Regions from separate parts of the Pseudomonas glycinis genome, predicted to be linked through region 2. Evidence: predicted binding sites of a transcription regulator. Region 2 holds the regulator's gene; each other region holds the start of a gene.
The links. The regulator sigma-54, encoded in region 2, starts transcription at its own class of promoters, with help from an activator protein. The targets are predictions, from matches to a motif close to ANTGGCATNNANNTTGCTNT.
Positions count from the first base shown of each region.

Region 1: the regulator sigma-54 is predicted to act here: its motif matches at 1,099-1,118, upstream of ACYSTU_RS20845 (pilin).
Region 3: the regulator sigma-54 is predicted to act here: its motif matches at 1,124-1,143, upstream of ACYSTU_RS00240 (CmpA/NrtA family ABC transporter substrate-binding protein).

Region 1 is NZ_JBTYHF010000009.1:40,233-42,501, reverse strand. It holds gene pilB (type IV-A pilus assembly ATPase PilB) at 1-938, opposite strand, end outside; gene ACYSTU_RS20845 (pilin) at 1,165-1,587, shown strand; gene ACYSTU_RS20840 (BON domain-containing protein) at 1,882-2,235, shown strand.
Region 2 is NZ_JBTYHF010000011.1:59,496-61,764, reverse strand. It holds gene hpf (ribosome hibernation-promoting factor, HPF/YfiA family) at 2-310, opposite strand; gene ACYSTU_RS23985 (RNA polymerase factor sigma-54) at 384-1,874, opposite strand; gene lptB (LPS export ABC transporter ATP-binding protein) at 2,041-2,269, opposite strand, start outside.
Region 3 is NZ_JBTYHF010000001.1:56,252-58,520, forward strand. It holds gene ACYSTU_RS00235 (quinone-dependent dihydroorotate dehydrogenase) at 17-1,036, opposite strand; gene ACYSTU_RS00240 (CmpA/NrtA family ABC transporter substrate-binding protein) at 1,255-2,269, shown strand, end outside.

The DNA of each region.
Region 1 (2,269 bases), on a different contig from region 2:
GCCAGGTACAAAGCCTTTTGCTCGGCCTCGTAGCCCAGCGCATCGATGCCCATTTGTGCACTGGACGGGTCGAGAATCCGGATCACCACTTTTTCGCCCCAAAGGGTCGGCAAGGTGTTGACGCGAAAATCGATGGATTTGCTTTTCGACAGGCGCATCTTGATCCGCCCGTCCTGGGGTTTGCGTCGTTCGGAAATATCCAGACTGGCCATGACCTTCAAACGTGCGGCAATACGCCCGGCCAACTGGATCGGCGGCTTGGCCACCTCGCGCAGCATGCCGTCGGTGCGCATGCGCACCCGGTAGTTTTTTTCGTACGGCTCGAAATGCAGGTCGGAAGAGCCACTCTTGATCGCATCGAGCAGCATCTTGTGCACGAAGCGCACGACCGGGGCGTCGTCGGCATCGAGGCCGCCGATCACGTCCTGTTTGTTGTCATCAATGGACTCGACGTCGAGGCCGTCGAGATCGACATCGGCCATTTCCTCCAGGCCCGAGGCGTGGCTGTCGAAGAACTTGTCGATGGCGTCGCTGAGCTTGTCGTCCTCGACCAGAATCGCTTCGGTACTCAGGCCGGTGCTGAACTGGATGTCGCTGATCGCCTGCTGATTGCTCGGGTCGGAAAGGCCCACGAACAATTTGTTGCCGCGCCGCCACAAGGGCAGGGCGCAGTGCTGACGAACCAGTTTTTCACTGACCAGGCCCCTGGGCTGAGTCTCCTTGTCGAGGCAGCTGAGATCGAGCAGGGCCATGCCGAAATGTTCCGAGGCGATCTCGGCGATCTGCCGGCTGTTGACCAGTTTGTTGTGTACCAGGTAATTGACCAGCGACACGCGATTGCGCTGGGCCTGCGCCCAGGATTGCCGGGCGCTTGTTTCCGTGAGCAGTTCGGCCTGGACCAATTGCTTGGCCAGACCGCTCAGAGCGATGTCATTCATGGGGATTCCGCACACTTGCCGTTCATGACTTATAGCCTAGTCAAGTGACAGCGCCAAACACGGCCGGTGCAGGTGACAAAAAGTGTCAGATAGTGCGGTTGCCGGTTGTAGGAAACGGCGCAGGGGATTGCGCACGTCCAGCAGGCCGGGCCTGAAAGGCGTTGGCATGGGCTGTGCTGAGCCTTGTTCAGATCATGAGATTTCGACTCATGCATGGAGCGTGTCTATGAAAAAACAACAAGGTTTCACATTGATCGAGCTGCTGATCGTTGTGGCGATCATCGGCATTCTGGCGACTATCGCCCTGCCTCAGTATTCGAAGTATCAGGCGCGGTCGAAGGTGACGGCGGGGTTGGCGGAGATCAGCGCGATGAAAGTGCCGTTTGAAGATCTGATCAATCAGGGTACAAATCCAACCTTGGCGGCGGTGAAAGGCGATAACGTCACCACGACCTCCAACTGCGCTCTGACTGCCTCAGGTACCGCTGCAGACGGAGCTGGAACGATTGTATGTACGTTGGCCAACGCGCCAGCGCCTGTAGTGGGAAAAACCATCACGCTGACTCGTACGGCGGCCGGCGGTTGGAGTTGTGGCACTACGGTCGCTCCTGACTACTCGCCAAAAGGCTGCGCTGCCAGCGGGACTTGATCCATCTGCTGCACCCAGAATGCCCCGCAGCGCGGGGCATTTTCATATCCCGGCACTTCACAAAAGCTCCAATAATTTCAGCAGCTTATGAACTTTCCAAAAAACCGCAACTTGCATGTGATTTTCACGCCCGTCATGCATTTTGCATGAAAACGAAAATAGCCTGCTTTCGTAACCCGTTGTTTTTAAACGATTTTGCATGCCAGAAAAAGTTGGCACAGCGTTCGCAATATCTCCGGTAACCCTGCTGACAAGCGTTACAGCAGACTTCCAGTAAAAACAGGAGTTACTCGTATGAAGAAGTTCGCTATCACTGCCGCTGCTACCGCTCTGACCCTGACCATGGCTGGTGGCGCTTTCGCCCAGTCCGCTCAGGCTACCCAAGCGCCAATGGTTCTGGCTGCCGGTGAAGTTACCGAAATGAAACAAGATACCAGCGACACCTGGATCACCACCAAGGTCAAAGCTGACCTGGTTACCGAAAAAGGCATTCCAGGCACCGACATCAAAGTCGAAACCAACAAGGGTGTAGTTTCCCTGTCGTCGACCACTGCGGTAACCGAGTCGCAGAAAGAAGTCGCCGTAAACATTGCCAAGAAAATCAAAGGCGTTAAAGCGGTCTCCGCTGACGGCCTGAAAGCCGAGTAAGGCAAGACTTCTCGCCTGAACCGGGAGAAGACGC
Region 2 (2,269 bases):
GTTAACGACCGGTCGCGCCCTGGAGGAGGCTCTGGGTCTTTTCCTTATGCTTTTTGAGTTGGCGATCCAGCTTGTCGGTGAGTGAGTCGATCGCAGCGTACATGTCGGTATCTTCTGCGTTGGCGACCACTTCGCTGCCGGGGATATGCAAGGTGGCTTCGATCTTCTGCTTCAGCTTTTCGACGCACATCGTGACCTGCACGTTGGTGATCTTGTCGAAATGTCGCTCCAGTCGCTGGAGTTTTTCCTCGATGTAGGAACGCAGAGGTTGGGTCACTTCCAGTTGGTGTCCACTGATGTTGACTTGCATACAGCTTCTCCTTCGTTGCCAGAGCATAAAGCGGCAGGCCGAAAAGCCTGCCACTGGAACGCTGTAACGTGGCTTACATCAACCGCTTGCGTTCGCTCGAAGGCGCGATTCCGAGGGATTCGCGGTACTTGGCGACGGTGCGGCGAGCCACCTGAATGCCTTGTGCCTCCAGTAAACCAGCGATCTTGCTGTCACTCAACGGCTTTTTCTGATTTTCCGCGGCGACCAGTTTTTTGATGATCGCGCGGATCGCCGTGGACGAGCATTCGCCGCCTTCGGAGGTGCTGACGTGGCTGGAGAAAAAGTATTTCAGCTCATAAATACCGCGCGGGGTATGCATGAATTTCTGTGTGGTCACCCGGGAAATCGTCGATTCGTGCATGCCGACCGCTTCGGCGATGTCATGCAATACCAACGGCTTCATCGCTTCGTCGCCGTACTCGAGGAAACCGCGCTGATGTTCGACGATCTGCGTGGCCACTTTCATCAGGGTTTCGTTGCGGCTCTGCAGGCTCTTGATGAACCAGCGGGCTTCCTGCAACTGGTTGCGCATGAAAGTGTTGTCGGCGCTGGTGTCGGCACGTTTCACAAACCCGGCGTACTGGGCATTGACGCGCAGACGTGGCACCGATTCCTGGTTCAGCTCGACCAGCCAGCGCTCGTTGTCCTTGCGCACGATCACATCGGGAATGACATATTCGGCTTCGGTCGACTCGATCTGCGAACCGGGACGCGGATTGAGACTCTGCACCAGTTCGATGACCTGGCGCAGCTCGTCTTCCTTGAGCTTCATCCGGCGCATCAACTGGCTGTAATCGCGACTGCCGAGCAGGTCGATGTAATCGGCTACCAGACGCTTGGCCTCGGTCAGCCACGGCGTCTTCGCGGGCAACTGACGCAATTGCAGCAGCAGGCATTCGCTGAGGTTGCGGGCGCCGATCCCGGCAGGCTCGAATTGCTGGATGCGATGCAGGACGGCTTCGATCTCGTCGAGCTCGATGTCCAGTTCAGGATCGAACGCTTCAAGAATTTCTTCGAGGGTTTCGTCCAGATAGCCCTGATTGTTGATGCAGTCGATCAGGGTCACGGCGATCAGGCGATCGGTGTCGGACATCGGCGCCAGGTTCAGTTGCCAAAGCAGATGGCTCTGCAGGCTCTCGCCGGCGGATGTGCGGGTGGTGAAATCCCACTCATCGTCATCGCTGCTCGGCAGGCTGCTGGCGCTGGTCTGGTAGACGTCTTCCCAGGCGGTATCCACTGGCAGTTCGTTGGGGATGCGCTCGTTCCACTCGCCATCCTCGAGGTTGTCCACCGTCGGGGCGGTTTCCTGGTAGGAGGGTTCCTGGATTTCGGCGGGCTTCTGTTCGGCGTTGTCGGCCAGAGGATCGGCATTGTCGAAGTCGTCGCCTTCTTCCTGGCGTTCGAGCATCGGATTGGATTCCAGAGCCTCCTGGATCTCCTGTTGCAGGTCCAGGGTCGACAATTGGAGCAGGCGGATGGCCTGTTGCAGCTGCGGTGTCATCGTCAGCTGCTGGCCCATTCTCAAGACTAGCGATGGTTTCATGGCAGGGGCTTAACACCTTATTCGCCGGCGCTTTGCGCCATCCACTACAGGGCGCCGAAGCGCCAAACTTAAGCAAATTATATGCCTGAAACTGAAGTGTTTGCCTAGAGCGCCGTAACAATTAAAGCGGATAAATGCGCCTTGAATCGATACAGCGCTGTCGCGCTTACAGGCGGAACTCGTGACCCAGATACACTTCCTTGACCAGATCGTTGGCCAGGATGGTCTCGGCATCACCTTCTGCGATCAGTTGACCGTCGTTGACGATGTAAGCGGTTTCGCAGATATCCAGCGTCTCACGGACGTTGTGGTCGGTGATCAGCACACCGATGCCCTTGGCCTTGAGGTGGTGGATGATCTGCTTGATGTCGCCGACCGAGATCGGGTCGACACCG
Region 3 (2,269 bases), on a different contig from region 2:
AACGCCTCGGCAATCCTCAGCGCAACGCGGCGATCGCATCCACCGATTCACGAATCAGCGCCGGGCCTTTGTAGATGAAGCCCGAATAGATCTGCACCAGGCTTGCACCGGCCGTGATCTTCTCCGCCGCGTGCTTGCCTTCGGTAATGCCGCCCGCGGCAATGATCGGCAAACGCCCGGCCAATTCGCCCGCCAGCACCTTCACAGTGTGGGTGCTCTTCTCACGCACCGGCGCACCCGACAGACCACCCGCCTCGTCGCCATGCTCCATGCCTTCAACACCGACACGGCTCAAAGTCGTATTGGTGGCGATGACCGCGTCCATGCCGGTTTCGATCAATGCCTGGGCAACCTGCGCAGTCTCTTCGTCGGTCATGTCCGGCGCGATCTTGATCGCCAGCGGCACATGCTTGCCGTGACGCAGGGCCAGTTCGGCGCGACGGGTGGCCAGATCAGCGAGCAATTGCTTGAGCGAGTCACCGAACTGCAGGCTGCGCAGGCCCGGGGTGTTTGGCGAGCTGACGTTGACGGTGACGTAGCTGGCGTGGGCGTAAACCTTGTCCAGGCAGATCAGGTAATCGTCGACCGCACGCTCGACGGGAGTGTCGAAGTTCTTGCCGATGTTGATGCCCAGCACGCCCTGGTATTTTGCCGCAGCGACCCGCGCCAGCAGGTTATCCACACCGAGGTTGTTGAAGCCCATGCGGTTGATGATCGCCTCGGCTTCCGGCAGGCGGAAGATCCGTGGTTTCGGGTTACCCGGCTGCGGACGCGGGGTCACGGTGCCGATTTCGACAAAACCGAAACCCAGTTGCGCAAAGCCATCGATAGCCGCGCCGTTCTTGTCCAGGCCTGCCGCCAGCCCCACCGGGTTCGGGAACTCCAGCCCCATGACGGTCACCGGCATTTTCGCCGGTGCCTTGCACAGCAAGCCGTTGAGGCCCAAACGTCCACCCGCGCCGATCAGATCCAGCGACAGATCGTGGGAGGTTTCCGGGGAAAGTTTGAACAACAGCTGACGGGCCAGGGTGTACATGGGCGGCAATGACTCGGGCGGCGAAAAGAGGCGGCGATTATAGCCGGGCATCGTCCCCCGGCGCGAGGCGCCTGCGCGAATCAGGCGACTGGCATATGCCTTGCACCACCCCGCTCATCAGTCTGCCGACCAATGACGGCGCGCAGGCCAGGACAATGGCGTCGTCCCCGGGTTTTGCCTGCGCAGAATCCGGGACGACGTTTTTTCTGAGGTAGCGTATGAACGAAACGTCCTTGGGGCCTCTGGCCTGGGTCAATGGCAGCGATGCGCCGGAAAAGAGCGCGATCAATCTCGGCTTCATGGCACTGAGCGACTGCGCCTCGGTGGTGGTCGCCGCCACCCAGGGCTTCGCCCAGCCCTACGGCCTGACCCTGAACCTCAAGCGTCAGGCGTCATGGGCCAACCTGCGCGACAAACTGGTCAGCGGCGAACTGGATGCCGCGCACAGCCTGTACGGACTGATTTACGCGGTGCACCTAGGCATCGGCGGCGTCGCCCCGACCGACATGGCAGTGCTGATGGGTCTGAATCAGAATGGCCAGAGCCTGAACCTGTCCCATGGTTTGCAACAGGCTGGCGTGAACAGTCCTGAAGCGCTCGATCGGCATGTGCACCAAAGCCGCGCAAAACTGACCTTCGCCCAGACCTTTCCCACCGGCACCCATGCGATGTGGCTTTATTACTGGCTGGCAAGCCAGGGCATTCATCCGTTGCAGGACGTCGACAGCGTGGTGGTGCCGCCGCCGCAAATGGTCGCGCACCTGCAAGCCGGGCGCATCGACGGCTTTTGCGTCGGCGAACCGTGGGCGGCCAGCGCCGTGCAGCAGAATCTCGGCTTCACCCTGGCGACCAGCCAGAGCATCTGGCCCGACCACCCGGAAAAAGTCCTCGGCTGCACCCGCGAATTCGTCGAGCAATATCCCAACACCGCGCGGGCGCTGGTCATGGCCATTCTTGAGGCCAGCCGCTTCATCGAAGAAAGCCCGGAAAACCGCCGCAGCACCGCGCAATTGCTCAGCGCTGCGGAGTACCTCGACACCCCCGCCGCGTGCATCGAGCCGCGTTTTATGGGTGACTACGCCGATGGCCTCGGTAATCGCTGGCAGGACCCGCATGCGCTGCGTTTTCATGGCGATGGCGAGGTCAATCTGCCCTACCTTTCCGACGGCATGTGGTTCATGACCCAGTTCCGTCGCTGGGGTCTGTTGCGCGAGGATCCGGATTATCTGGCCG